One region of the Streptomyces longisporus genome, then DNA from elsewhere that is predicted to be linked to it. Evidence: predicted binding sites of a transcription regulator. Region 1 holds the regulator's gene; the other holds the start of a gene.
What was found. Region 1 encodes HspR, which represses chaperone genes until heat shock. Its sites were predicted from a motif close to TTGAGNNNNNNNNNCTCAA; they were not measured.
Positions count from the first base shown of each region.

Region 2: a site for HspR is predicted at 12,045-12,063, ahead of lon (endopeptidase La). Genes of this name have one in related genera too.

Region 1 is NZ_BAAASG010000025.1:158,742-173,358, forward strand. Features, by position in the region: gene ABD355_RS39885 (GH3 auxin-responsive promoter family protein) at 78-1,880, shown strand; gene ABD355_RS39890 (alpha/beta hydrolase) at 1,877-2,743, shown strand; gene ABD355_RS39895 (enolase C-terminal domain-like protein) at 2,740-3,990, shown strand; gene ABD355_RS39900 (aminotransferase-like domain-containing protein) at 3,987-5,186, shown strand; gene ABD355_RS39905 (carbon-nitrogen hydrolase family protein) at 5,201-6,001, shown strand; gene ABD355_RS39910 (sugar ABC transporter substrate-binding protein) at 6,008-7,123, opposite strand; gene ABD355_RS39915 (heat shock protein transcriptional repressor HspR) at 7,555-8,001, opposite strand; gene dnaJ (molecular chaperone DnaJ) at 8,006-9,181, opposite strand; gene grpE (nucleotide exchange factor GrpE) at 9,239-9,901, opposite strand; gene dnaK (molecular chaperone DnaK) at 9,898-11,742, opposite strand; gene ABD355_RS39935 (MraY family glycosyltransferase) at 11,836-12,870, opposite strand; gene ABD355_RS39940 ((Fe-S)-binding protein) at 13,078-14,617, shown strand, end outside.
Region 2 is NZ_BAAASG010000003.1:119,516-134,132, forward strand. Features, by position in the region: gene ABD355_RS06660 (C40 family peptidase) at 1-277, shown strand, start outside; gene ABD355_RS06665 (styrene monooxygenase/indole monooxygenase family protein) at 274-1,533, opposite strand; gene ABD355_RS06670 (GTP-binding protein) at 1,590-2,216, opposite strand; gene ABD355_RS06675 (DUF742 domain-containing protein) at 2,197-2,607, opposite strand; gene ABD355_RS06680 (roadblock/LC7 domain-containing protein) at 2,604-3,107, opposite strand; gene ABD355_RS06685 (sensor histidine kinase) at 3,104-5,836, opposite strand; gene ABD355_RS06690 (protein phosphatase 2C domain-containing protein) at 6,216-7,004, shown strand; gene ABD355_RS06695 (DUF397 domain-containing protein) at 7,014-7,169, opposite strand; partial or broken gene ABD355_RS06700 (RNA-guided endonuclease InsQ/TnpB family protein) at 7,307-7,847, opposite strand; gene ABD355_RS06705 (MarR family winged helix-turn-helix transcriptional regulator) at 7,978-8,469, opposite strand; gene ABD355_RS06710 (lysozyme) at 8,706-9,530, shown strand; gene lon (endopeptidase La) at 9,608-12,022, opposite strand; gene ABD355_RS06720 (rhomboid-like protein) at 12,188-12,961, opposite strand; gene ABD355_RS06725 (hypothetical protein) at 13,108-13,236, opposite strand; gene ABD355_RS06730 (spermidine synthase family protein) at 13,369-14,046, shown strand; gene ABD355_RS06735 (response regulator transcription factor) at 14,179-14,617, shown strand, end outside.

The DNA of each region.
Region 1 (14,617 bases):
ACCACCGGCTCCCCCACCAGGGGAAACCGGTAATTCCCGCTGTACCTGCACACGTGAATCCCGACCAGAGGACCAACATGGCAGCCTTGGCCGCACCCGCAGTGAATTCGGCCATCCCTTCCCCCACGCCTTGCTCGTGCCACGCGTTCGGTTTCCGCACCCAGCACGCCCTGCAAAGCCTGCGGAAAGTATTTGCACATCCTGAACCCGCCGCCCGGAATGTATTCGAGGACATTCTCGACCAGTGCGCGGACACGGAGTTCGGCCGCACCCACGCACTGCACCGCGTCCGCACGGTGGACGAGTGGCGCCGGGCGGTGCCGATCCAGCAGTACGAGGACGTCGAGCCGTACATCCGTCGCGCCCGCCAGGGCCTGCCCGCGGTCCTGACCCGCAGCCGGCCGTACGCCTTCCTGAAGACCTCCGGCTCCAGCGGCACCCCCAAGCACATCCCCACCACCCGGCACTGGCGCGACCACTACCGAGGACCCGCCCTGTACGCGCAGTGGGGCCTGTATTTCGAGGCACTCGCGCAGGCGGACGCGCTCTCGGCGCCCGCCGCGCACATCCCGCAGGTCCTCGACCTGTCCTGGGAGCGCACCCCGGGCCGCCCCGGGCCGGGCGGCGAGCAGCCCGTCTACAGCATCTCCAACCGCCCCGCGGCGGTCGGTGCACGCGACTGGCTGCCGCCGTGGTACGACGAGCCGTGGCTGCTCGCCGACCCGGGCGAGGGCTGGGAGGCGGCCCTGTACCGCAAGCTGCGGCTGCTCGCGGGCAGCGACGTACGGGCCGTCGTGGCCCTCAACCCGTCGAAGATCATCAGCCTGGCGGAGACGCTGGCCGCATCCGGCGAGCGACTGGTGGCCGACCTGCGGGACGGCACCCTGGGCGGCCGCCGGCACCCCGCCGTCACCCCGGACCGGGAGACCGCCGACCGTCTGGCCGCCGTCCTCGAAGCGACCGGCGGCGCCCCCGGCCTTACGGATCTGTGGCCGCGCCTGGACCTCGCGGTCGCCTGGAACTCCGCGTCCGCCGCCCTGTACCGGGACTGGCTGGCGGAGGTCCTGCCCGGCGTACGGCGGCTGCCGTTCAGCACGACCGGCACCGAGGGCATCGTCACCCTCCCGGTGGACGGCCATGCCTCGGCCGGCCCGCTCGCCGTAGGCCAGGGCGTCTACGAGTTCGTCCCCGTGGACGGCCCCCGGGCGTCCGAGGGCAGCGACTCGCTCGCCCCGGACGCGGCGACCGTGCTCTTCGACGAGCTGGAGAGCGGCCGGGAGTACCGCCTGGTGATGAGCCAGGCCAACGGCCTGCTGCGTTACGACGTCGGTGACGTCTACCGCGTGGCCGGCCACTACGGCGCCACCCCGCGCCTGGAGTTCACCGGCCGGGCCGGCTTCCGTGCCTCCTTCACCGGGGAGAAGCTCACCGAGACCCAGGTCCACGAGGCCGTCGTGTCCTCCCTGCCCGGCGGCCTGGGCGGGCGCCCCCTGTTCACCTGCGTGCCCGTGTGGGGCGCACCGCCGCGCTACCACGTGATCATCGAGGGGGCCGGCGACCTGGGCGCCTCCGCCCTGGAGACCTTCGCCCGGGACATCGACACCGCGCTGCGCCGCATCAACATCGAGTACGGCGAGAAGCGCGCCTCCCGCCGGCTCGGCCGGATCGAGGTCGTCGCCGCCGAGTGGGGCGCGTTCGCCCGTGCCTCGGAGGAACGGCTGCGCGCCCGCGGCACCTCCTCCAACCAGGTCAAGCACCACTGGCTGCAACGGGACCGGGAGGTCCTGGACGCCCTGACCGAGCGGGGGCTGCTCAGGGCCGGCACGGAACCCGGACTCCGGCTCAGCCCCGCGTCCGCCGAGGCCGGTGCCGTCCGATGAGCGCCCTGACCGCGCGTGCCCACCACCGCGCGACGCTCGCCCTCACCGCCTCCGACGGCACCGAACTCGCCCTGCACCACTGGGCACCCGACCGGCCGCCCGCTGCCGCCGTGTTCTATGTCCACGGCATCCAGAGCCATGCCGGCTGGCTCTTCGAGACCGGCCCCGAGCTCGCCGCGCGCGGCCTCGCCGTCTTCGCCCTCGACCGGCGCGGCAGCGGCACCAGCGGCGGCCCCCGCGGTCACCTCCCCTCGGCCGCGCAGGTTCTCGACGACTACGCGCGGGCCCTCACGACGGTGCGCGCGCAGACGCCGGACGTGCCGCTGACGGTCGTCGGCCAGAGCTTCGGCGGCAGCATCCTCGCGGCCCTGGTCACCGAGGGGTACACCGCCGGTGCCCGCCTGGTGTTCTGCGCGCCCGCGCTGGGCCAGCAGCGCTCCCGCCACGGCAGCGGCGAGGCCCTGGCGGCCCTGCGCTCGGCGGGCGGCCTGAGCACCGCGCCGCTGACACTGGCCGACGCGGACTACACGGACGTCACGGCGTACCTGGACTTCATGGCCAACGACATCCTGATGATCCGCCAGGTCACCGCGTCCACCCGGGCGGTGATGGTGCAGCTGGAGGACGCCTACATGCGCGGCGGCACCTGGGACGCCGATCCGTCCGCGCCTTTGGTGCACTTCGTGCGTCCGCAGCACGACGCGATCATCGATCTGGACACCTCCTGGCAGGTCCTGACCGGCCTGACCCGGCGCGCGGCCGCCGTCGACTTCACGGACTCGGGTCACTACGTCGAGTTCTCGTCGGCCCGCCACCGCTACTGGGACTGGCTGGCCGAGACGGCCACCGGGAGCACGCGATGAGCGGTCTGCCGTTCCCCGTCGAGGTCTTCACCGCCGAGGTCCCGATGGCCCGCCCCTTCACCCACGCGGCGCACTCACGCCGTACGTCCCGTTCGGTCCTGGTCCGCTGCACCCTGGCGGGCGCGACCGGCTGGGGGGAGGGGGCGCCGCGGACGTACGTCACCGGGGAGAGCCTGGAATCGGCGGTGCACGCCTTGCGGCACGCCCTGCTCCCGGAGCTGGAGGGGGTGTTCTCCGGCTCCTTCACGTCCGGTGTCCGGGAGCTGGCCGCCCTCGACCTGCCCGCCGCCCTCGGCACCCCGGGGCACCCGGCTCCGGCCGCCGCGGCCGCCCTGGAGACGGCCCTGCTGGACGCCTGGTGCCGCGCACACGGCCGGGACGCGGCGGACGCCCTCGCCCTGGTGGGCGGGGAGGTGCTGCGCGCTCAGCCGCGGGTCCCCGCCTCCGCCCTGGTCGTCGACGCGAGCCGTACGCCCGCGGAGCTGCTCGGCGCCCTGCCCGCCGAGGCACGCGCCCGCCTGACCCACGTCAAGGTCAAGGGCCTGCCCGACCCGAGGGCGACCCACGAACTCGCCTTGGCCGCAAGGGAGTTCACCGACCCGGCCCGCACCACCGTCTCCGTGGACGCCAACGGCGCCTGGTCGTCCGCGCAGGCCCTGGAAGCGGCCGCCCTCCTCGCGGACACGGTCGACTGGCTGGAGGAACCCACCCGTCCCCGCGACTGGGCCACCCTGCACCGCATCCAGCGGGAGGCCGGCTGCCCCGTGATGCTGGACGAGTCGGCCGTCGTCCCCGCCGACCTCGACGAGGCGATCCGGCACGCGGCGGCGACCTACGTCAACGTCCGGGTCTCCAAATGCGGCGGCCCGCTGGCGAGCCTGCGCATGCTGCGCCACGCCCGCACCCTGGGCCTGCGCGCCCAACTCGGTGTGCAGGTGGCCGAGGTGGGCCCCCTGTGGGCAGCCGGCCGACTGCTGGCGGCCCACGTAGACGGCCTCGTCGCCGTCGAGTCCGGCCGCCAGGACGAGTGGTTCCCACCGAACCTGACGACCCCGCCGTACAAGATCGACCGCACCCACCACCACGCCGAACCCCTCCCTGGGCCGGGCTTCGGCCTGGTCCCCTCACCCCAGCTCCTCCGGTTCACCCAAGCGCCCCGAGGGGGCGCGGGACTGTGTCGACATGCGGCTCCGCCGCGGAGCGCGACCAGCCACAACGAGCCCGCAAAGACAAGGACCCCCGCATGACCACCGCACTCACCACCCCCGCCCCCGCCACCCTGATCTCCTCCCGTATCGCCGCCCTCTCCCTCTCCTCCCCCTACGCCGTCCCCGCCCGCAAGCCCGGCCTGGACTTCGTGAACCTGGTCAGTGGTGCCCCCGCCGTAGAGGCGCTGCCGCTGGACGCGATCAGGGAGGTGACGAACGCCCTGCTGGCCGGGCCCGACACCGGAGGGCCCGCGCTCGCGTACGGACCGAACGCCGGTGATCCGGCGCTGCGTTCGCTCATCGCCGCCCGTGAGGGCGTGGACCCCTCCCGGGTGCTGATCACCAACGGCGGGCTGCACGGCACGGCACTCGCGCTCCAGGCGGTCGCCGAGCCGGGTGACGTGATCGTCGTGGACGACCCGGTGTTCCCCGACACGATCCGCATCATCGAGAACACCGGCGCCGACATCCACCCCGTCCCGGTGGGCCCGCACGGCCTCGACGTCGACGTCCTCGCCGAGCGGCTGCGCGGCGGGCTGCGCCCCAAGGCCGTCTACACGGTCCCGGACTTCCACAACCCGGCCGGCGGCCTGCTGCCGTACCGGAAGCGTCTTCGGCTGGTCGAACTCGCCGAGCGATACGGCTTCTTCGTCCTGTCCGACAACCCGTACCGGCACTTCGCGCCCGACGGCCGCAGCGAGCCCGACTTCCCTCTCGACAGCGACCGGGTGGTGGTCGTGCAGACCTTCGCCAAGACGCTCGGCCCCGGTCTGCGACTGGGCTGGCTGATCGCCCCCGAGTGGCTGGCCCCGCACGTCATCAACCTGCGGCGGCGCTACGACTTCCAGAGCTCGACCCTCTCCCAGGCCATCGCCCGCACCCTGCTCGCCCGCGACGGCTGGTTCGACCGGCTTCTCGCACACGGCAGGGAGATCTACCGGGAACGCGCCGAACTCACCGTCCGCAGCCTGCGCGAGGCCGGCGACCGGCTGGAGTTCGACGACCCCGCAGGCGGCTTCTTCGTCTGGGCGAAGGTCAGCGGCGGCCTCCCGGCCGCCGAGCTGCTCGCCGAACGGGCCCGGGAGGCCGGGATCGTCTACTCCGTCGGCACCTTCTACGACCCGCTCCAGCAGGGGCGTTACGCCGACCATGTGCGGATCGCCTACTCGGCCGCCCGGCACGAGCACCTGGTGGCGGGCCTGGACCGCCTGACGACCGTCCTCAAGTCCCTGTGAGCGCGCCCGCGTCGCTGCGCGTCGCGCTCGGCCAGCTCACCAGCACCGCGGACCCCGGCGCGAACCTCCGCCTCGTGGAGCGGGAGGTCGCCCGGGCCGCGGCCGCACGGGCCGAGCTGCTGGTGCTGCCGGAGGCGACGATGTGCCGCTTCGGCGTACCACTGCGGCCCATCGCCGAGCCGCTGGACGGCCCGTGGGCGACCCGGGTGCGGGAGCTCGCCGCCGGCGCCGGACTCACCGTCGTGGCCGGGATGTTCACCCCGGCCGCCGACGGCCGCGTCCACAACACGGTGCTCGTGGCCGGCCCGGACGGGCTCCTCGGGCACTACGACAAGATCCACCTCTACGACGCGTTCGGGCACCGCGAGTCCGACACGGTCGCCCCCGGCACGGAGCCGCTCACCGTGGACGTCGGCGGCGTCCGGATCGGCGTGGCCACCTGCTACGACATCCGCTTCCCCGCCCTGTTCACCGAACTCGCCACGCGCGGCGCCCTGCTGACGGTCGTGCCGGCCTCCTGGGGCGCGGGCCCGGGCAAGCTCGACCAGTGGACGCTGCTGGCCCGCGCCCGGGCGCTGGACTCCACGAGCTTCGTGGTCGCCTGCGGTCAGGCCGATCCGGGCGGGACCGAGGACGGTGGTGCGGCGCCCACGGGCGTCGGCGGCAGCCTGGTCGTCTCACCGCTCGGCGAGATCCGCGCCCGGCTGGGCCCGGCACCGGACTTCACCTGTGTGGACCTCGACCTGCGGGAGGTGGGCCGGGCGCGGGAGGCGGTGCCGGTACTGGCCGGCGGACGGCCGGTACCGGTGGCCTGAAAACTGCTACTTGAGACCGATCGCCGAGCACTCCGAGGCCAGCTTCGACGTGCAGATCTGCGAGACCGTGTAGATGCCGTCCGCGACCACCGTCGACTTGATGTTCTTCCTCGTCAGCGCGGTCACGGTGACGAGCTGCGCGGGGATGCCCTTGTCGGTGGGGCTGTCGACGGTGTCCTGGGTGAGGGCGTCGAACTCGATCTCCTTGCCCTGCACCTTGGCCACCGCCATCTGTGCGGCGGCCGCGGCCTCCTGCGGGTACGACTTGTACACACTCATGTACTGCTCGCCCGAGACGATCCGCTGCACGGCCTCCAGCTGCGCGTCCTGGCCGGTGAGCGGCGGCAGCTTGGTGACGCCGGCGTCCTCCAGGGCCTTGACGATGCCGCCGGCCATGCCGTCGTTGGCGGAGTAGACGGCGGCGATGTTGTTCTTGCCGATCGCCTCGATGGCCGCCTTCATGTTGGCCTGGGCGTTCTTCGGGTCCCAGTCCTTGGTGTCGTACGACTTGGCGATCGTCACCTTGCCGTTGAGCTCCGACAGGGCGCCCGCCTTGAACTGCTTGGCGTTCGGGTCGGTGGGCGAGCCGTTCATCATGACGATCTTGTCGGAGGTGTCGACATTGCTGCCCAGCGCCTCCAGCAGGGTGCGGCCCTGGACCTCGCCGACGAGCTCGTTGTCGAAGGAGATGTACGCGTCGATCGGGCCCTCGGCCAGCCGGTCGTAGGCGATGACCGGGATACCTGCGTCCTTCGCCTTCTTCACCTCACCGGCGATGGCGTGCGAGTCCACGGCGTCCAGCAGGATGATGTCGACCTTGTCGTCGATCATCTTCTGCATCTGGGCCGCCTGCTTGGCCGCGTTCTGGCCGGCGTTCTGGTAGTCGACCTTGCCCTGCTGCTTGGTGAGCGAGGCGACCTGCTTCTTGATGATGGGGTAGTCGAAGTCCTCGTACCGGGTGTTGGCCGTCTCCGGCAGCAGCAGCCCCACGGTGACGTCGTTGCCCTTCGTGGGGCTCGCCGAACTGCTGTCCCCCGACACGTTCAGCACGCCGCAGGAGGAGAGCGACAGAGTCATCGTGGACGCTGCCACGGCGATGGCGGTACGACGCGTGGAACGCATGGAGGAGCTCACTTCTGGTGTCTTCCGGACGCGGGCGCAACTTGCGACCCAGGTGACTGAAAAGCCAACGCGGAGCGGCCCCCAGGCGTCAAGCGCAACTACTTAACGAGTGCGCAACGCAACACTCCGCCGACCATGTAAAGACATGGCGGAAACGCCTCCAAAGGTCCTTTACGGACTCTCCATGCAACCGCAGGCAATCGGCGGGCAAAGATCCGTACAACCAACCCCATTCCTCGCGAGTCGTGATCACGGCGGCTTGCATCAGCCGTTCCCGTCCCGACCAGAGGACCGAATGAACTCAGCCAGACCCCCGACCGCCGTCGTCTTGCCTCCGACCTCCCGAGGGACAACTCCGGCGTCCGCCGGACGGTGACGACGCGCGAAGGGGCCCGGAGGTTCGACCTCCGGGCCCCTGTCACGCATGTACGTCAGTCCTGCTGCCGCTTGGGCCGCCACACCACCAGCGCGCTGGTCTGCTGCACCTCCTGGTACGGGACCAGATCGCGGCGGTACGACGCATGCACCGCCGCCTCGCGCTGCTGCATCGCCGCCGCCGCGCCCTCGACCGCCGACTGGAGCTCGGCGACGCGCTGCTGGAGCGCGGCGACCTGGTTCTCCAGTTCGATGATGCGCTTGATGCCGGCCAGGTTGATGCCCTCGTCCTGCGACAACTGCTGCACCGTGCGCAGCAGTTCGATGTCGCGGGCCGAGTAGCGCCGGCCCCGGCCGGGCGTGCGGTCGGGCGAGACCAGGCCGAGGCGGTCGTACTGGCGCAGGGTCTGCGGGTGCAGGCCGGAGAGCTGGGCCGCCACCGAGATGACGTAGACCGGGGTTTCCTCGGTCAGCTCGTACGGGTTGCGTCGACGGCCGTCCATCTGGTCATGCTCCCTTCGCGGCCTTGAACAGCTCCGCCCGCGGGTCCTCGCCCGCGGTCGCCTCGCGATACGCCTCGAGTGCGTCACGAGCCTTCCCCGTCAGATCCGCCGGAACACTCACCTCTACGGTGACCAGGAGGTCGCCGCGGGTGCCGTCCTTGCGGACCGCGCCCTTGCCGCGGGCGCGCATGGTGCGGCCGTTGGGCGTGCCCGGGGGCAGCTTCAGGGTGACGGGCGGGCCGCCCAGGGTGGGGACCCTGACCTCGCCGCCGAGCGCCGCCTCCGCGAACGTCACCGGGACGGTGACGGTGAGGTTGTCGCCCTTGCGGCCGAACACGGGGTGCGCGTCGACATGCACCGTGACGTACAGGTCGCCCGCCGGGCCGCCCCGCTCGCCGGGTGCGCCCTTGCCGCGCAGCCGGATGCGCTGGCCGTCCGACACCCCGGCGGGGATGCGGACCTGCATGGTGCGCGAGGACTTGGCGCGGCCCGAGCCCTTGCAGACCTCGCATGGGTTCTCCGCGATCAGACCGCGGCCCTTGCAGTCCGGGCAGGGGTCGGTGAGCGAGAACCCGCCGCCGGAACCCCGCGCGACCTGGCCGGTGCCGACACACGTCGGGCACACCCGCGGGTTGCCGTTCGCGTCGCCGGTGCCCGAACAGGCCTTGCAGGGCGCCTGCGAGGACATGCGCAGCGGGACCGTCGCCCCCTCGATCGCCTCGGTGAAGCTGAGGCTGACCTCGGTGTCGATGTCCTGGCCGCGCCTGGGCTGCACCCGGGTGGTCCCGGAGCCGCCCCGGTTGAAAAGGCCCCCGAAGACGTCACCGATTCCGCCGCCGAAGCCTCCGGAACCCCCGCCCTGGGCGCCGCCTCCGAAGAGGTCGCCCAGGTCGAAGTTGAAGGAGCCGCCTGCGCCGCCCGGACCGGGGCGGAAGCCGCCGTTGCCGAAGAGGGCGCGGGCCTCGTCGTACTCCTTGCGCTTCTTGGGGTCGCCGAGTACGTCGTTCGCCTCGGAGATCTCCTTGAAGCGCTCCTCCGCCTTGGCGTTGCCCTTGTTGGCGTCCGGGTGGTTCTCGCGGGCGAGCTTCCGGTAGGCCTTCTTGATCTCGGCCTCGGTGGCGTCCTTGGGGACGCCGAGGACCTTGTAGTAGTCCTTCTCGATGAAGTCCTTGGTGCTCATCCCCGACGCCCCTCCTCTCTCATCGATACAGCGGTCGGTGCTGCGACCGGTTCAAGCTCAGCCCTCGTCCGGGCCACCGCTCTCCTTGTCGTCGGCCGTCTCCGCGGAATCCTGGGAGTCCGCCTTGACGGTCTGCGCCCCCGGCTGGGGCTCGGCGACGGCCACCCGCGCGGGGCGGATGGTGCGCTCGCCGAAGCGATACCCGGGCTGCAGAATCGCCACGCACGTCGTCTCCGTGACGTCCGGCGCGTACGAGTGCATCAGGGCCTCGTGGATCGTCGGGTCGAAGGGCTCGCCCTCCTTGCCGAACTGCTGCAGCCCCATCTTCGCCGCGACGGTCTCCAGCGACTCCGCGACGGACTTGAATCCGCCGACGAGTTCGCCGTGGTCCCGGGCGCGGCCGATGTCGTCGAGCACGGGCAGGAGCTCGGTCAGGAGGTTCGCGATGGCGATCTCCTTGACCGTGATCCGGTCCCGCTCCACCCGGCGGCGGTAGTTCTGGTACTCGGCCTGGAGCCGCTGGAGGTCCGCCGTGCGCTCACCGAGCGCCGTGCGCACCTGGTCCAGCTGGGCCGTCAGACCGGCAACCTGTGCTGCGTCCCCGGCCGGGGCCGCCCCCTCCCCCGAGGAGGGGGAGGCGGCCTGCGGCTCGGCGTCGTCGGGGGTGGCGCCGGAGGGGACGTCGGGCTTCTCGTCGAAGCCCGGGGTCTCCTCCGTCACGCGGCACCGTCCTTGCGCTCGTCGTCCACGATCTCGGCGTCCACCACGTCGTCGTCGGCCTTCGGGGCCTCGGCGCCCGCGGCACCGCCGGCGGCGGCCTGCGAGGCCTGGGCGTCGGCGTACATGGCCTGGCCCAGCTTCTGCGAGACGGCCGCGACCTTCTCGGTGGCGGTGCGGATCTCGGCGGTGTCCTCGCCCTTGAGCGCGGCCTTCAGCTCCTCGACGGAGGCCTCGACCTCGGTCTTGATCTCGCCGGGGACCTTGTCCTCGTTGTCCTTGAGGAACTTCTCCGTCTGGTAGACGAGCTGCTCGCCCTGGTTGCGGGTCTCGGCGGCCTCGCGGCGGGCGTGGTCCTCCTCCGCGTACTTCTCGGCCTCCTGGCGCATCCGGTCGACCTCGTCCTTCGGCAGCGAGGAGCCGCCGGTGACGGTCATCTTCTGCTCCTTGCCCGTGCCCAGGTCCTTCGCGGTCACGTGCATGATGCCGTTGGCGTCGATGTCGAAGGCGACCTCGATCTGCGGGACACCGCGCGGGGCCGGCGGCAGACCGGTCAGCTCGAACATGCCGAGCTTCTTGTTGTACGCCGCGATCTCGCGCTCGCCCTGGTAGACCTGGATCTGCACGGAGGGCTGGTTGTCCTCGGCGGTGGTGAAGATCTCGGACCGCTTGGTCGGGATCGTCGTGTTCCGCTCGATGAGCTTGGTCATGATGCCGCCCTTGGTCTCGATGCCGAGGGACAGCGGGGTCACGTCGAGGAGCAGGACGTCCTTGACCTCACCCTTGAGGACACCGGCCTGCAGGGCGGCGCCGATGGCGACGACCTCGTCCGGGTTGACGCCCTTGTTGGCGTCCTTGCCGCCGGTCAGCTCGCGGACGAGCTCGGCGACGGCGGGCATACGGGTGGAACCGCCGACGAGGACGACGTGGTCGATCTCGTTGATGGAGATGCCGGCGTCCTTGATGACGTTGTGGAACGGCGTCTTGCAGCGCTCCAGCAGGTCGGCCGTCAGCTGCTGGAACTGCGCCCGGGTGAGCTTCTCGTCCAGGTGCAGCGGGCCCTCGGCGGACGCCGTGATGTAGGGCAGGTTGATCGAGGTCTCGGTGGACGAGGACAGCTCGATCTTGGCCTTCTCGGCGGCCTCACGCAGACGCTGCAGGGCCATCTTGTCCTTGCCGAGGTCCACGCCGTGACCGCCGGCGAACTGCTTGACCAGGTAGTCGACGATGCGCTGGTCCCAGTCGTCACCACCGAGGTGGTTGTCGCCGTTGGTGGCCTTCACCTCGACGACGCCGTCACCGATCTCCAGGAGGGACACGTCGAAGGTGCCGCCACCGAGGTCGAAGACGAGGATCGTCTGGTCGTCCTTGTCGAGGCCGTACGCGAGCGCGGCCGCGGTCGGCTCGTTCACGATGCGCAGGACGTTCAGACCGGCGATCTCGCCGGCCTCCTTCGTCGCCTGGCGCTCGGAGTCGTTGAAGTAGGCCGGGACGGTGATGACCGCGTCGGTCACCTTCTCGCCCAGGTAGGCCTCGGCGTCCCGCTTCAGCTTCTGCAGGATGAACGCGGAGATCTGCTGCGGGTTGAAGGGCTTCCCGTCGAGCTCGATCTTCCAGTCCGTGCCCATGTGGCGCTTCACGGAACGGATGGTCCGGTCCACGTTCGTGACCGCCTGGCGCTTGGCGACCTCGCCGACGAGCACCTCACCGTTCTTCGCGAAGGCGACGACGGACGGCGTGGTCCGGGCACCCTCGGCGTTGGTGATGACGGTGGGCTCGCCGCCCTCCAGAACGCTGACGACGGAGTTAGTCGTGCCCAGGTCGATGCCGACCGCACGTGCCATGGTGAATCCTCCAGCTGACTTGAGTGGAACGGACTCAAGTGTGCACGACGCCCGGCGATGGGTCAACAGACCTGAGTCCGGCCGACTCAAGTCTTATCCGTTCCTTACACGCAATGGGCCGCTGACCTGCGTCGATTGCGCGGGTACGGGCCGCCGGAGACCGTACACAGGCACCCGAAGGAGCATGAGTACGACGACGAGTGCCACCGCTCCCACCCAGTACACGGCGGACAGGGCGGTCCACCCGATGTGCATCAGCACCCCGACGAACACTCCGGCGAAGGCCCCGATTCCGGGCAGCACGGTCGCCCCCTGCGGAGTCAGCCCGAGCCGCCGCAGCCGGTGGGCGACATGGTCGGGCCCGCCGCGCAGCAACGGCCGCCCGGCCAGCCGCCGCGACAGGACCACGAGGAGCACGTCGGCGCTCGCCAGGGCGGTGAGCGAGAACAGCACTCCCGCACTGGGCGCCAGCGCATAGCCCGCCCGGGTGAACACGGCCGACGCGGCGAGCAGGAACCCCGTGAACAGCGACCCGCAGGCGCCGAGCCCCACGCGCGCGGGCGGCCAGTTGTGCATGAGGAACCCGGTCAGCGCGGCGGCCAGCACGCTCAGCAGCACCGCGAGCCCGTCCATCAGCTCGGCCGCCGCGCAGGCCCCGACCCCGAAGGCGGTGAGCACCCCGACGGTCCCCGCGAGCGCGTCCGCGTGGTCGAGCGCCTTGAACCCGATGGCGACGAAGACGATCCAGCCGACGGCGAGCAGCCCGGCCGGCACCCCGGTCTCCTGGTACGGCACCACACTGGCCGCCGCCACTGCCGTACCGGCGACGAGGACCCGCGCCTTGACCCGCCCGATGTCCGCGACGAGCCCGAGGGCGGCGACGGCGCCGCCCGCGACCAGCAGCCGCCCCACCCCCGCACCGAGGGGCGCGACGCCGCTCCGGTCCATGGCCACCGCCACCGCACAGGTGGCGAGTACCACGGCCAGACCGCCGAGCAGCGGCACGGGCCGCTGCCGCTGCCGTCTCCGCTCGACGATCCCGAGGCGCAGTGCGGGCACCCGCAGCAGTGCGGTGAGCACGGCGGCGAGCAGCAGGGCGGTGGTGGCGGCGGCGATCCCGTATAGCACGGGTCTAAGTTAGGCGCAAATGTACCAATTTGGCATGAATAACACGATCGCATCGTCACAGGCCTGGTCGCGACCCCTTAAGGCAACCCTCAGCGACGCAGATCACCGCACGCCCGGTTACAGTGCGACGGATGATGGGGGTAGTCTCAATCGGACTACATAAGTTACCGCTTAGTAATGACCCTCGCAGTCCCGAGGAGCCCCCAAATGCAACTCGCCGCGATCATCGTGTCGCTGGTCCTGACCGTGGTCGGCGTTGCGCTGCTCGCACGCGCCATCGGTCAGTTCGTCCGGTACTTCAAACTGGGCCAGCCGGTGCCCGCCGGCACTCGGACCGACAACCCGTACGCGCGCAGCGTGACTCTTGTCAGGGAGTTCCTCGGCCACACGCGGATGAACCGCTGGGGCATCGTGGGCTTCGCCCACTGGTTCGTGGCGGTCGGCTTCCTGACCCTGCCGCCGACCCTGGCGCAGGCCTTCGGCCAGCTCTTCCAGGCCGACTGGACGCTGCCGGTGATCGGCGACTTCCTGCCGTTCGAGATGTACACCGAGTTCATCGGCGTGATGACGACGATCGGCATCCTCGTCCTCATCGCGATCCGCCTGTCGAACCTGCCCTCCCGCCCCGGCCGCAAGTCCCGCTTCGCGGGCTCCAAGTCGGGTCAGGCGTACTTCGTCGAGTACGTCATCCTCACCATCGGCCTCGCGATCTACGTGCTGCGCGGCCTGGAGGGTGCGATCCACCACGTCGGGGGCTACGAGGCGTCGTACTTCGCGTCGTACCCGCTGGTCCTGGCCTTCAAGGGCCTCGGCGTCTCCGCGCTGCAGAACCTGATCTACCTGGTCGCGATGATCAAGATCAGCACCTCGTTCATCTGGATGATCGTGGTGTCGCTGAACACCAACATGGGTGTGGCCTGGCACCGCTTCCTGGCCTTCCCGAACATCTGGTTCAAGCGCAACGCGGACGGCTCGACGGCCCTGGGCGCCCTGCAGCCGATGACCTCGGGCGGCAAGCCGATCGACTTCACCGACCCCGGTGACGACGACGTCTTCGGCGTCTCCCAGGTCGAGCAGTTCTCCTGGAAGGGCCTGCTGGACTTCTCCACCTGCACGGAGTGCGGCCGCTGCCAGTCGCAGTGCCCCGCCTGGAACACGGGCAAGCCGCTCTCCCCCAAGCTCCTGATCATGTCCCTGCGCGACCACGCGCACGCCAAGGCGCCCTACCTGCTCGCGGGTGGCGGCAAGTCCATGGAGGGCGAGGAGAAGGCGTCCGAGGAGCAGCTGAAGGACGTCCCGGCCGCGGCCCTCGCGGAGGCCGAGCGACCGCTGATCGGCACCGCCGAGGAGAACGGCGTCATCGACCCGGACGTCCTGTGGTCCTGCACCACCTGCGGTGCCTGCGTCGAGCAGTGCCCGGTGGACATCGAGCACATCGACCACATCGTCGACATGCGCCGCTACCAGGTGATGATCGAGTCCGCGTTCCCGTCCGAGGCGGGCACGATGCTCAAGAACCTGGAGAAGAAGGGCAACCCCTGGGGCCTGGCCAAGAAGCAGCGCCTGGAGTGGCTCAAGGAGGTCGAGTTCGAGGTCCCGGTCGTCGGTCAGGACATCGAGGACCTCACCGAGGTCGAGTACCTGTACTGGGTCGGCTGCGCGGGCTCGCTGGAGGACCGCGCCAAGAAGACCACCAAGGCGTTCGCGGAACTCCTCCACATCGCGGGCGTCAAGTTCGCGATCATGG
Region 2 (14,617 bases), on a different contig from region 1:
GTACGACTGCTCGGGCCTGACCTCCCAGGCCTGGGCCAGGGCCGGCAGGCCGATCCCCCGCACCAGCCAGGAGCAGTGGGCGCAGCTGCCGCGGATCCCGCTGAAGAAGCTGCGCCCGGGCGACCTGGTGATCTACTTCCCGGAGGCCACGCATGTGGCGATGTACCTGGGCGGGGGCATGATGATCCAGGCGCCGCGGACGGGCGAGACGGTCAGGGTCTCGCCCCTCGCGTCCTTCCCGATCCTGGGTGCCGTGCGTCCGGACCGGCGCCGCTAGGACGCCTGGCCGGTCACTTCCGCGAGGTAGGCGGCCGTCTTCTCCGGCTCGTAGAAGAAGTTCTCGTAGTCGGAGGGGTCGTTGAACCCGTTGGCGAAGCGGTCGGCGACCGGCTGGAGCTGGCCGGCCGCGCCGATCAGGTTGAGGATGTGCTCCGGCGGCGGGGCGAGCATCGCGTTCGTCCACTTGGTGACGTGCCGGGCGGTGTCCCAGTAGCGGTCGAAGGTGGCCTGCATCCAGGTCTCGTCGAACTCCTTCTCGCCGTTCTCCAGGATCGACGCGAGGTAGGAAGCCGCGCACTTGGAGGCGGAGTTGGAGCCCTGGCCGGTGATCGGGTCGTTGGCGACGACGACGTCCGCGACGCCGAGGACCAGTCCGCCGCCGGGCAGCCGGCCGATCGGGTTGCGGACGGTGGGGGCGTAGCGGCCGAACAGCACGCCGCCCGCGTCGGTCAGTTCGACCTTCCTGGCCCGCTCGAACTCCCAGGGCGTGAACTTCTCCATGAGTTCCAGGGTCAGGGAGAGGTGCTCCGCCGGGTCCTTGACGCCGTTGAAGACGTCGAGCGGGCCGCCGGGTATGCCCTCCCAGAAGAGGATGTCGGCGCGGCCGGAAGTGGTGAGCGTCGGCATGACGAACAGCTCGCCCACGCCCGGGACCAGGTTGCAGCGGACCGCTTCGTGGTCGGGGTGCTCGGGGCGGGGGCCGAGGCCGTGGACATAGGAGACGGCGAGGGCGCGCTGCGGCTCCGCGTACGGCGAACGGGAGGCGTCCCGGCCGAACATGGACACCAGCTCGCCCTTGCCCGCCGAGACCAGGACCAGGTCGTACGTACGGGAGAAGTAGTCGAGGTCGGAGACGGCCGCGCCGTGGATGACCAGCTGACCCCCGCGCTGTGCGAAGGTCTCCATCCAGCCGGCCATCTTCACCCGCTGGTCCACCGACTGCGCATACCCGTCGAGCCGGCCCACCCAGTCGATCACCCGCTGCGTCGGACCCGGGTCGTGCGAGCCGGGGGCCGCGACCGAGACGCCGAGTCCTTCGATCTTCGGGGCCTGGGACTCCCAGAAGTTCAGCTGGAGATCGCGCTCGTGCTGCAGTGCCGTGTGGAACATGCACTGCGTCGACATGACCCGGCCGGAGCGGATCTCGTCCGCCGTCCGGTTCGACATCAGGGTGACCTCGTACCCGTGCGACTGGAGTCCGAGGGCGATCTGGAGACCGGACTGGCCGGCTCCTACGACGAGTATCTTCCGCATGCGGGGCTGTTCTCCTACTCGGGGACGGCTCGGGACGGCGCGGGGGCTGCCGGGGGCTACTCGGGGGTGACGTCCAGCGCGTGGCCCACCAGGGACAGCAGGGTCTCGATCACCGAGATCCGGCGGCGCGCGTCCATGATCATTACAGGTATGTGCGCGGGGATCGTCAACGCCTCCCGCACGTCCTCCGGTTCGAACAGCTCGCTGCCGTCGAAGTGGTTGACGGCGACGACATACGGCAGTCCGCAGCTCTCGAAGTAGTCGAGCGCGGGGAAGCAGTCCTTGAGGCGACGGGTGTCGGCCATGACGACCGCGCCGATCGCACCGCGCACCAGGTCGTCCCACATGAACCAGAACCGCTGCTGGCCCGGCGTGCCGAACAGATAGAGCACCAGGTCGTCGTCGAGCGTGAGACGGCCGAAGTCCATGGCCACGGTGGTGGTCAGCTTGCCCGGTGTGGCGGTGAGGTCGTCGGTCTCCTCGCTCGCCTCGGTCATCAGCGCCTCGGTCTGCAGGGGCGTGATCTCCGAGACGGCGGTGACCAGGGTGGTCTTGCCGACGCCGAAACCGCCCGCCACGACTATCTTCGTCGCGATCGGGGCACGGGTGCGGTCCGTCTGCCAGGACTTCAGGTCCTCGTCGGGGTCCGCGAAGGCGGTGTCTCTAAAGGCGACGGAGTCCACTCAGCACCCTTTCCAGCAGAGCGCGGTCCGGGCGGCCCGTGCCGTGACCGGTACCTGTTCCGTACACGCGGATCCTGCCCTGGTCCGCGAGGTCGCTGAGCAGCACGCGGACCACGCCCAGCGGCATCTTCAGCAGTGCTGCGATCTCGGCCACCGTGCGCATACGGCGGCACAGTTCGACGATGGCCTGCATCTCGGGCATGACCCGGGTGCTGAGGGAACCGTTCGTCAGTTCCCTGCGCTCCTCGGGAGCATCCAGCGCCGCCACGAACGTCTCCACGAGGAGGACGTGGCCGAAGCGGGTACGGCCGCCGGTGAGCGAGTAGGGACGCACTCGGGCCGGCTTGCGGTCGCCGCCGCGGACGGGAAGCTTCTTGGGCGAACTGCTCATCGGTGGCTCCCGGCGGACTCCGACTCCAGGGATTTTCGTAGCTCGCTGCGGAGTTCCGGGGTCAGGACATGGCCGGCGCGGCCCACGAACAGGGCCATGTGGTACGCCACCACGCTCATGTCGCAGTCCGCGGAGCCGTGCACGCCGAGGAGGCTGCCGTCGCTGATCGACATCACGAACAGGCTGCCCTCCTCCATCGCGACCATGGTGTGCTTCACGGGGCCGGAGTCCATCAGCCTGGCCGCGCCGATGGTGAGGCTGCCGATGCCGGAGACGATGGTGGCGAGGTCGGCGGAGGAGCCCCGGGGGCCCGTGGGCCTGGCGCCTCGGGACTGGCGGGCCTCGTCGTTGCGGCCGGGGTCGGAGGAGAGCAGGAGCAGGCCGTCCGAGGAGACCACCGCCACTGACTGGATGCCCGGCACCTCCTCGACCAGGTTCGTCAGCAGCCAGTGCAGATTGCGTGCTTCACTGCTCAGTCCGAAGGTACTGGGCGCGGTCAACTGCTTGCCTCCTCGACAGTGCCCCCCGTGGTTTCTTCGGATACGGCTGGTGCGGTGCCCGGCATCTGGTTCTGGGCGGTCTGTTCGGCGATCTCCGCCTCCACGGCGCGGTAGCCGGCCTGGGCGCCGGTACGGAAGCCGCCGAGTCGTCGGCGGAGGGCTTCCGCGTCTACGGTGCGGGGGCGTTGCGCCGGGGGCGCGGCCGGGGCGGTGATCTTGGGGGTGCGTTTGGGGAGGCCCTTGTCCGTGAGCTGCTCGTCCTCGGCGCGTTCGTGTTCCGTCTCGGTTTCGCCATCGACGGATGTGGCCCCACCCGCACCACGCGTTTCCCCCTCGTCGTCGGGTGCGGGCGGCCCCTGTGGGGGTTCCCCGCCGTCGGCGGCCTCGGGCTCGTCGTGGGTCTGCTCCTGCTCCGGGTCCGTCGCCTGCGCCGGAATCAGGAGTTCCATCGTGGTCTCGGACGGTGTCTCCTGCTGGAGCGCCTTCTCCGCCAGGGCCACCAGCGGGTCCGTCGGCTTCTGGCGGGCGTGGAGTTCGTTGGAGTTGGCCTCCGCGTCCGCGCCCGGGAGGGAGAAGGTGAGCGTGCCGCCGGTGGTCGGGGAGGTCGACGACGGGACCGCGGCTGAGGGGGCCGCCGCCAGCAGGGGGTTCGGGAGGACCACCACCGCCGCGATGCCGCCCTGCTTCTGTTCACGCAGCTGGACGCGGACGCCGTGGCGGTGGGCGAGGCGGGCGACGACGTAGAGGCCGAGGCCCAGGCCCTCCTCGCCCTCCTGGTCGTAGGGGGACTCGGGGTCGAACTCGGCGAGGCGGGCGTTGAGGCGGGTCAGGCGGTCGGCGGTCATGCCGATGCCCTCGTCCTGGACGGAGAGCATGACCTCACCGTTCTCCAGGAGCCAGCCGGAGACCTCGACGGGCAGGTCCGGCGGGGAGAACGAGGTGGCGTTCTCCATCAGTTCGGCCAGCAGGTGGGAGAGGTCGTCCGCGGCGAAGCCCGCCACGTGTGCGTGCGGCGGCAGCACGGCGATGCGGACGCGCTCGTAGCGCTCGATCTCGCTGACCGCGGCGCGCACGACGTCGACGAGCGGGACGGGATGCGCGCTCTGCTGGACGTGCTCGGTGCCGGCGAGCACCAGGAGGTTCTCGCTGTGGCGGCGCATGACCGTCGCGAAGTGGTCGAGCTTGAAGAGCGTGGCGAGGCGCTCGGGGTCCTGTTCGCGCTCCTCCAGGCTCTCGATGACGGCGAGCTGGCGCTCGACCAGGCCGAGGGTGCGCAGGGAGAGGTTCACGAACGTGCCGCCGATGCTCTCCCGCAGCCGCGCCAACTGGGCGGCGGACTCGTCGAGTTCGGCGCGCAGCTCCTCGCGGGCGTCCGCCATCTTCTGGCGCTGGCCGACCAGGTGCTTGCGGTCGGCCTCCAGGGTGACGATGCGCTCGCTCAGGGCGGCGGCGTGCGCGTGCAGGGCGTTGACGGAGCGGACGACCTGCGCGAACTCGTCGTTGCGGCCTGTGAAGGTGACGGGTTCCTCGGCGGTGGGGTCCGCCGCCTCGGCGAGCCGGGCCGAGCCGCGGCGCAGCACGGAGAGCGGCCGGGTGAGGCTGCGGGCCATGGCCGTGGCGATGCCGACGGCGAGCAGCATCAGGGCGCCGAGGACGGCGATACGCAGCTCCAGCGCGCTGACGTCGTCGTCGCGCAGCTGGGCCAGGTCCTTGGTGCGGCGGTCGTAGAGGGCGGACTCCGCGCCGCGCATCGCGTCGATACGGGCGGAGAGCGCTGCGTCGACCTTCGAGGCGCTGGTGCCGAGTTCGGATTCGGAGAGCGTCGGCCGGTCGGTGAGCCTGGCCAGGTACTTCTCGGCGGAGTTGACCTCGGGTCCGGTGACCGTGGAGTCGTACGACGTCCGGGCGGCCTTGGTCGCCGTGTCGTGGAAGTCGGCGAGGGCCGCGTCGGAGCGCAGCCGGGCCTGCTGGGCGGCGGCGGTCAGCGCGTTGCGCTGCTTGGTGTCGGCTGCGGAGGAGGAGGTGACCGTGGTCGGCAGTCCGGTGACCGGGCTGATGACCGTCTGGGGAGTGCTGGGCACGTTGAGCGCTGCCAGGAGCAGGCCGCGGGCGGCGGCGGCCTGCTGCACGGCCGTGTCCAGCTCGGCGAGGGCGTAGGCGCCCGAGCCGGCCCTTGGAGGCATCCGCTGCGCCAGCTGCTCGGCGAGCCCGTGCAGTTCGGTGATGGCGGCGGAGTACGCGTCGTGGGTCTGCAGGGCGTCGCTCTTGCCGGTGAGCGCGGAGCGGCGCAGCGCGGCGATGCCGTCGAGGTCGCCGCGGAGGGCGGCGGGGGTGTCGGTGTCCTGCTGCAGCTCCTCGACCTGCCGGTCGACGCGGGCGCTGCGCTGCTCGGAGGGCGCCTTGGACTTGGGCCGCCCGGCGGCGATGTAGGAGGTCACCTCGTCCCGCTCGTCGGCGAGCGAATGGGCCAGGGCGAGCGCGTTCTGGGTCTGTCCGGCGAGCGTCACCAGGTCTTGGGAGTCGCTGAGCTGCGCGGAGGCGGTGAGAACGGAAGGGACACCGGCCCCGGCTATCGCGGCGGCCACCACGGCCACGGCGACGACGAGCCGATTGCGCACATGCGTGGGCCGGCCCTTGCCGGTGGTGGTGCCGGTGCTGCCGGACGTGTGCTCCACGCCCGCTGCGGGGTCCGTCTGCTTGCCTGTGCGACGAGGCCGCGTCTTGTGCACCGGTGCTCGCAATCCTGACTCGTGGTACTCATGGGCCCGGGTGTGACGCTCCGTCAACTGACGTCGACTCTACGTACGCCCAGTACGGTGCCGACCCTCCCAGTGCCGGTGGGCAGTGGACGAGCATCACCTGACCCGCCACCCGAAGGAGTGAACATCGGAGGGGAGTTGGCGAGCAAGTTCCTGGGAAGCGTTCAGGGCTCGTATTCGGCAGGCCGGTTGGACGTCCGCGCCGGGCGGTGGCAGTATTCGCCGCCACGGCTTCCCGGAACCACGGATTCCACCCCAAACAGGGCGCCTGACCTGCGCGAGTGCGTCAATTCTGCGACCGTTGCCAGGCTTTGGCGAACCTTGTGAAGACGTCGTGCAGACTGGCCGAATGCATACGGAACTTGTTTCGGAGCCGGGTGATCCCACCTACCCCAACGAGGACTTCGCCGCGGCCACGCTCCCGGCGTCCGGCCAGGGCGGGACCCTCGTCGTCCTGGACGGGGTGACGCCACCGCGGGACGGGACGGGCTGTCTGCATTCGGTCCCCTGGTACACGTCCCGCCTCGGCGGAGCCCTGACCGAACTGACCGTTTCCCTCCCGGATGTTCCGCTGCAGGAGGCGCTGGCCCGGGCCATCACACGTACGGCCGAGGCCCATGCCGCCACTTGTGACCTTTCTCACCCACGTACCCCACAGGCAACGGTGGTTGTGGCCCGGTGGGGCGTGGAGACGCTGGAGTACCTGGTCCTGTCGGACTCGGCCCTGCTGGTGGAGTCACCGGAGGGCGCGGTCACGTCCCTTCTGGACGACCGTCTGTCCCGGCTGCCTCGCTCGTCCCTGGCGACGGACGCCATCGTGGACTCGACGGTCCGGAACAAGGAGGGCGGCTTCTATACGGCCGCCGCGGATCCGGCCGTGGCGGCGCGGGCGGTGACGGGCGTGCTGCCGCGAGGCGACGTGCGGGCCCTGGCCGCGCTGACGGACGGCGCCACCCGGTGGGTGGAGAAGTTCCGGGAGGGCGACTGGGCGGACTGCTTCCGCTTTGTACGGAAGGAGGGGGCACAGGCGCTGGTCGACCGGGTACGGATGCTGGAGCGGGCCGATGCGGAGGAGCGGAGGTATCTGCGGCGCAGCAAGACGCACGACGATGCGACGGTCGTGTACGTGGAGTTGTGAGCCGGTGGGCTACTTGACGGCGTTGCGTATGAACGCCGTCCAGGCGCCGGCGGACACGATCAGGACCGGGCCTGCCTGAACCTTGCTGTCCCGGACGGGGAGGAGGCCGGGGAGGCCGTCGGCTACCTCGACGCACGCGCCGCCGTCCCCGTTGCTGCGGTTCATGGTCCGTAGCCCTCCGCCAGCAGTACAGCAGGTCTCCGAGCCCGGACTGAGAGCCCCGCACCCTCGCGGCGGCGCCGCAACTCGCCGTAGAACTCCTTCGTGACTCCTCCACCCCCTAAAGGGGTGGCTTCTCGCCATGCCGGTTGGGCTTCGCGACGGACCAGCCCGGCCCGTAGAACGTTGATTGCTCCCACTGTGTCCGCGTGCGCGATGTGGCCGCACGAGACGCAGCGGAACTTTTCCTGTGTGGGCCGGTTCTCCTTGGCGGTGTGCCCGCATTCGGGGCACCGCCGAGAGGTGTTGCGGGGGTCTACGGCCATCACTTCCCGTCCGGCGCTTTCAGCCTTGGCGTTCAGGATCGCGAGAAACACCCCCCCATCCGGCATCGGCGATCGAGCGGTTCAACCCTGCCTTCGAGCCGGCCCCGTCAGGCAGGAAGCTGCCAGGCCGGCCGGGGTCGGGCTTCGGGGCAGGGGCCTTGGTCATGTTGCGGATCTTGAGGTCTTCGTACGCGATGAAGCCGTGCTCACGGACCAGGCTGAGCGCGGTCTTGTGCGCGTGGTCGAGGCGCTGGCGCCGGATCTTGCCCTGCAGCTTGGCGACCTTCTCCACGGCACGCTTCGGAGCCGATCTGGCACGGACGGTGACATTCGTCGGGGGGTAGCGCCGCCGACGCCTGAAGCGCGGCCGGCCAGGCACGACTTCGCGGCGCTGCCTCACCTCCACAATCACCCCGACGGAGGCGCCGAGGCCACCCTGCGCCTCACCCGGAAGGCTGCACCGGCGTCTGAAGGCAGCCGGGCGAGGCCTACTTCTCCATTCCTCGGTTCAACTCCCCCAGCAACCGCGCCAGTTCCGCCACCTCGCGGCGGTCCCAGTGGGCCAGCTGGCTCACGTAGCGCGCCCGCCGGGCGTCGCGGACCTTGGTCACCCGGCGGTGTCCCTCCTCGGTGAGGTGGACGAGCCAGGCGCGCCCGTCCGCCGGGTCGGGTTCGCGGGCGACCAGGCCCAGGTCCTCCAGGGCGCGCAGCTGGCGGGACATGGTGGCCTTGCCCACGCCGATGTAGGCGGCGAGTTCGGTGGCGCGCAGCCGGTCGTGCTCGTCCAGGCGTACGAGGAGGCCGTACGCGGCGGACTCCAGGTCGGGGTGGACCTCGCGGGCCATCTCGCCCTGGCTGGCCCGGGCGCGTCGCAGCAGAACCGTGAGTTCGCGCTCCAGGGACAGGTACTCATGGTCCGCGCCGCCCGGTGCCGTCTGGGACGGGTGCCGGTGCTCGTCCCCGTTTCCGCCTTCGTGCACGTCAGCCCCTGCCTCGGTTTTCCCGATCCTGAAAGTTTCCGCCAGACCCCGTCGTTGCCGCAGCTCCACAAGTATTTCGCAGGGCTAGACCAACGGCAGACTCCGGGCCCCCTTCCCACCCGCTCTTCTACGTGCGTAGCTTCCTTACCAGGAAACGGTCGGCATGCCCACGGCAACAGCATCTCGGCGCTGCAGCGCTTCCCCACCGAGCATCACCGAGCCCTCGGAGGCACGCTATGCCCGTGCACAGACCCGGATCGGTCCGCCCCCGGCGCCTCTTCCTCGCCGCGCTCCTGCTCACCGCCCTCCCCCTTGCCCTCACCGCCCCGGCCGACGCGGCCGACGCGGCCAAGCCGCCGCGCGGCTCCGCCCACATGGGCATGGGCGTCCTCGCCCACGACGGGCAGCACGGCAGCCCCGCCCCCACCGCCGCCACCCAGACGGAGGGCGTCGACGTCGCCGGCTACCAGGGCAACGTCGCCTGGCCGACGCTGTGGAGCAGCGGGGTCAAGTGGGCCTACACCAAGGCGACCGAGGGGACGTACTACACGAACCCGTACTTCGCCCAGCAGTACAACGGCTCGTACAACGTCGGCATGATCCGCGGCGCGTACCACTTCGCCACCCCCGACACCACCAGCGGAGCCACCCAGGCGAACTACTTCGTCGACCACGGCGGCGGCTGGTCCAAGGACGGCAAGACCCTCCCCGGGACCCTCGACATCGAGTGGAACCCGTACGGCGCCGAGTGCTACGGCAAGTCGGCGAGCGCGATGGTCGGCTGGATCGCCGACTTCCTGAACACCTACAAGGCGCGCACGGGCCGTGATGCCGTGATCTACACGGCGACGAGCTGGTGGAGCGACTGCACGGGGAACTACGGCGGCTTCGCGTCCGCCAATCCGTTGTGGATCGCGCGGTATGCGTCGGACGTGGGGACACTGCCGGCGGGCTGGGCCTACTACACGATGTGGCAGTACACCTCGTCCGGCCCGACCGTCGGGGACCACGACAAGTTCAACGGGGCGCTGGATCGGGTGCAGGCGCTGGCCAACGGCTGAGTCCGTACGTACGGGCGACGGGCGAAGGCCCGGGCCTCCCTCACGGGACCCGGGCCCTGCCTGTCCGATCGCGTCCGTCACGCCGCGACCGGAACCTCCGGCTTCGCGTCGCTCGTGGCAGGCGCGAGGGCCAGCTCCAGGACCTGGCGGACGTCGGTCACGGCGTGGACGTCGAGCTTGTCCAGCACCTCCGCGGGGACGTCGTCCAGGTCGGCTTCGTTGCGCTTCGGGATGATCACCGTGGTGACACCCGCCCGGTGCGCGGCGAGCAGCTTCTGCTTCACTCCGCCGATGGGCAGGACGCGGCCGGTCAGCGAGACCTCGCCGGTCATCGCCACGTCCGTGCGGACCAGGCGCCCGGACAGGAGGGACGCCAGGGCCGTCGTCATCGTGACGCCCGCGCTGGGGCCGTCCTTCGGGACCGCGCCCGCCGGGAAGTGGATGTGCACTCCACGGTCCTTCAGGTCCGCGACCGGCAGCTCCAGTTCGGCGCCGTGGCTGCGCAGGAAGCTCAGCGCGATCTGCGCCGACTCCTTCATCACGTCACCCAGCTGGCCGGTGAGGGTCAGGCCCGCCGCGCCCGTCTCGGGATCGGCCAGGGACGCCTCGACGAACAGGACGTCGCCGCCCGCGCCGGTGACCGCGAGACCCGTCGCCACGCCCGGGACCGCCGTACGGCGCTCCGCCGGGTCCTGGGCGGACTCGGGCACGTGGTGCGGCCGTCCGATCAGGCCGCGCAGATCACCGTCCGTGATGGTGAACGGCAGCTCGCGGTCGCCCAGTTCGTGCTGCGCCGCGACCTTGCGGAGCAGCCGGGCGATCGAGCGCTCCAGGGTGCGGACGCCCGCCTCGCGGGTGTACTCGCCGGCGAGCTTGCGCAGCGCGCTCTCGTCGATGGTGACCTCGTCCGACTGCAGCCCGGCGCGCTCCAGCTGACGCGGCAGCAGGTGGTCGCGGGCGATGACGACCTTCTCGTCCTCGGTGTAGCCGTCCAGGCGGACCAGCTCCATACGGTCGAGCAGGGCCTCCGGGATGGCCTCCAGGACGTTCGCCGTGGCGAGGAAGACGACGTCGCTCAGGTCGAGTTCGACCTCCAGGTAGTGGTCGCGGAAGGTGTGGTTCTGCGCCGGGTCCAGGACCTCCAGGAGGGCGGCCGCGGGGTCGCCGCGGAAGTCCGAGCCCACCTTGTCGATCTCGTCGAGGAGGACGACCGGGTTCATCGAACCGGCCTCCTTGATGGCGCGAACGACACGGCCGGGCAGCGCACCGACGTACGTACGGCGGTGGCCGCGGATCTCCGCCTCGTCACGGACACCGCCGAGGGCGACCCGGACGAACTTGCGGCCCATGGCGTGCGCGACGGACTCGCCGAGCGAGGTCTTGCCGACGCCGGGCGGGCCGACGAGAGCCAGTACGGCGCCGCCGCGCCGGCCGCCCACGACGCCGAGGCCCCGCTCGCTGCGGCGCTTGCGCACCGCCAGGTACTCGGTGATCCGCTCCTTCACGTCCTCCAGGCCGGCGTGCTCGGCGTCCAGGATCGCCTTGGCGCCCTGGATGTCGTACGCGTCCTCGGTGCGCTCGTTCCAGGGGAGTTCGAGGACGGTGTCCAGCCAGGTGCGGATCCAGGAGCCCTCCGGGGACTGGTCGCTGGACCGCTCCAGCTTGTCGACCTCCTTGAGCGCCGCCTCGCGGACCTTCTCCGGCAGGTCGGCGGCCTCCACACGGGCGCGGTAGTCGTCGGACTCCTCGCCGTCCTGCTCGCCGTTGAGCTCGCGCAGCTCCTTGCGTACGGCCTCCAGCTGGCGGCGGAGCAGGAACTCGCGCTGCTGCTTGTCGACGCCCTCCTGGACGTCCTTGGCGATGGTCTCGGCGACGTCCTGCTCGGCGAGGTGGTCGCGCAGATGCTGGGTGGCGAGCTTGAGGCGGGCCACCGGGTCGGAGGTCTCCAGCAGCTCGATCTTCTGATCGGTCGTCAGGAAGGGGGAGTATCCGGAGTTGTCGGCAAGGGCGGAGACGTCGTCGATGGCCTGCACCCGGTCGACCACCTGCCAGGCGCCGCGCTTGCGCAGCCAGGCGGTGGCAAGGGCCTTGTACTCCTTGACCAGTTCGGTGACGTGACCGGGCAGCGGCTCGGGCACGCTCTCGTCGATCCTCGTCCCCTCGACCCACAGCGCCGCACCCGGGCCGGTGGTGCCGGCGCCGATCTTCACGCGGCCGCGGCCGCGGATCAGGGCGCCCGGGTCACCGTCGGCGAGCCGGCCGACCTGCTCGACGGTGCCGAGCACACCGGTGCCCGGGTACGTGCCGTCGATGCGTGGCACCAGCAGGACCTTGGGCTTTCCCGGCTCGGAGCGGGCGGCGGCCTGGGCTGCCTCCACCGCGGCGCGCACGTCGGTGTCGTTCAGGTCCAGCGGCACCACCATGCCGGGCAGCACGACCTCGTCGTCGAGCGGCAGCACGGGCAGGGTGAGCGGTGTGGACGTCGATGCCATGATCTACCCTCCGGCAGTCAAGTTGAGTTATGCCGACTCAATGCATGACGCTCCGCCAATGTTCCCGGCGCCGCGTTCGCTGTCAGCGATCACGGCGGTGAGGTGGGCGCTTACTGGGGGCGTGCAGCCCCCCAGACCCCCGCTTCGGCCTGAACGGCCTCGTCCTCAAACGCCGGACGGGCTCAAAAGACGAACCCAGCGGCGGATCATCGGCCAGGTCGCGATGCCTATGGCCAAGGAGATCAGGTGGCCCCAGTTGCTCAGCGGGTCCGTGAACTCGATCAGGTCTTCGACCAGCATGCCGCCGAACAGGACCAGCATCGGCCAGCGCAGCCAGGGCGTGAGCAGCCCGGCCAGGGCGCCGACACTGGCGGCGACGCCGAAGCTGATGCCGTAGTCGAAGCGGTGCAGGGAGCTGTCGGGGAGGTGGCCGACGAGCACGGCCAGGCCCACGGGGACCTCGGTCGCGAGGGTGGCCAGGACATGGCCGAGCAGGAAGACGACGGCCGTGCGCGCCCCGCCTAGCCGCCGCTCCAGCGCCGTCAGGACGAGCAGGAAGCAGACCACGTACGGCGACGCGAACCCGCCCGCGATCCACAGTCCGCTGGCGAGCAGCACCAGCACGGGCGTCTGCACGAGGTGTGCGACGTCCGTGCTGGAGGCCTGGAGCAGGGCGTCGACGAGCGACGGGGCGGCGTAGGTGGCGATCAGCGTGGTGAACGCCAGGACCGTCGCGTAGGCGAAGGTGAACGGCGTACCGGTGGGGGTCGGCAGAAGGCGCCAGGGGCGCGGGGCGCGGGCCGCGGGGAGCGGCACCTGAACGGTCGGTACGGCGACGGTGACCGCGCCGCGCTGACGCGGCATACCGTCGAGAAGTTCGGACACGTCGGGAAGGGGCGCGACCGATGGTTCATTGTCGGCCGTCGCGATGGGTTCCACGTTGCGGCGCTCCTTCCGTTGCGCCCCACCCTTCGCAACCACAGGGGTCCCTGTCTGTGACCGACGCCACGCGAAAGGCGATTCACGGCAACCTCTCATGCTTTTCATGCGTCAGAGGACAACCCCTGCTTCCAGTCTTCGTCCTGCTACGGCCTCAGCAGGCCGACCTCCTTCGCGTGCGCCGCGCGTGTCGCCCGGTGGCGCGGCAGGGTGCCGAGGAACGCGTCTTCGCCCGTCCGCCGTACCAGCGCACCCAGCACGTCCTCACGTCCCACGAACGGGTAATTCGCGGCCGTACGGCCACCCCGCGCAGCGTCCCAAAGGAGCGCGGGGCCGTGACATGAGCGGCGCGCGGCACCCCCGGTAATTCCCCTGGCCGTGAACGCGAGTTCGTGCAGGATGAAGCCATGACCGCCACCTACGACACTCCTGTGGTCCTGGACCGTCGCGAGGGCCCGTACGGCGAGGTCGTGCTGCGCCGGCACGGCGAGTTGCTGCAGATCATCGCCAACGGCTGCTTTCTGATGGACACCTCGGACGGCCGCTCGGAGCGGCTCCTCGTGGACGCCGCGCTCGACGCCCTGGGCCCCCGCAAGGCGCCGAACGTGCTGATCGGAGGCCTCGGTGTGGGCTTCTCGCTCGCACACGCGGCGGCCGACCCGCGCTGGGGCGCGATCGCGGTCGTGGAGCGCGAGCGCGCCATCATCGACTGGCACCTGAACGGCCCCCTCGCCGCTCTCTCGGCCCGGGCGGTCGCCGATCCCCGCACGGAGATCCTGGAAACGGATCTGATCCCGTACGTCCGTGAGACATCCGCCACTTATGACGCGCTGTGCCTGGACATCGACAACGGCCCCGAGTGGACCGTCACCGAGGGCAACGACGATCTCTACTCACCCGCCGGACTGACAAGCTGCGCAAGGGTGTTGAAGCCGGGCGGGGTCCTGGTGGTGTGGTCCGCGCAGCCCTCTCCGGATTTCGAAGAAACCTTGCGGAATGCCGGGTTCCAACAGGTGCGTACCGAAGAGATCCCGGTTGCCCGTGGCGTTCCCGACGTCGTGCACATCGCCGTCCGACCTGGATAGCCGTGGGACGGTGACTCCCCGTACTCTGCTTCTCTGGCGCAGATCATTCAAGCGTCAATCGCAAGCATGCGCAGGCATGAGCCAGGTAACGGATCACCCCACGGATTCCGGAAAGCAACTCAGGGGCGGGCGATGGAGCAGACCCACACATCCCACAACGGCACGACGGCGACCCCGGGCGCACAGCGCAGGGTCCTGGTGGTCGAGGACGACGCGACCATCGTCGACGCCATCGCGGCCCGCCTGCGCGCAGAGGGTTTCCTCGTGCAGACCGCGGGTGACGGCCCGGCCGCCGTCGACACCGCCGAGGCCTGGCAGCCCGACCTGCTGATCCTCGACATCATGCTGCCGGGTTTCGACGGCCTGGAGGTCTGCCGCCGTGTGCAGGCCCAGCGCCCGGTGCCGGTGCTGATGCTGACCGCGCGCGACGACGAGACCGACATGCTGGTCGGGCTCGGCGTCGGCGCCGACGACTACATGACCAAGCCGTTCTCCATGCGGGAGCTGGCCGCCCGCGTGCATGTGCTGCTGCGCCGGGTGGAGCGGGCCGCACTGGCCGCCGCGACGCCCA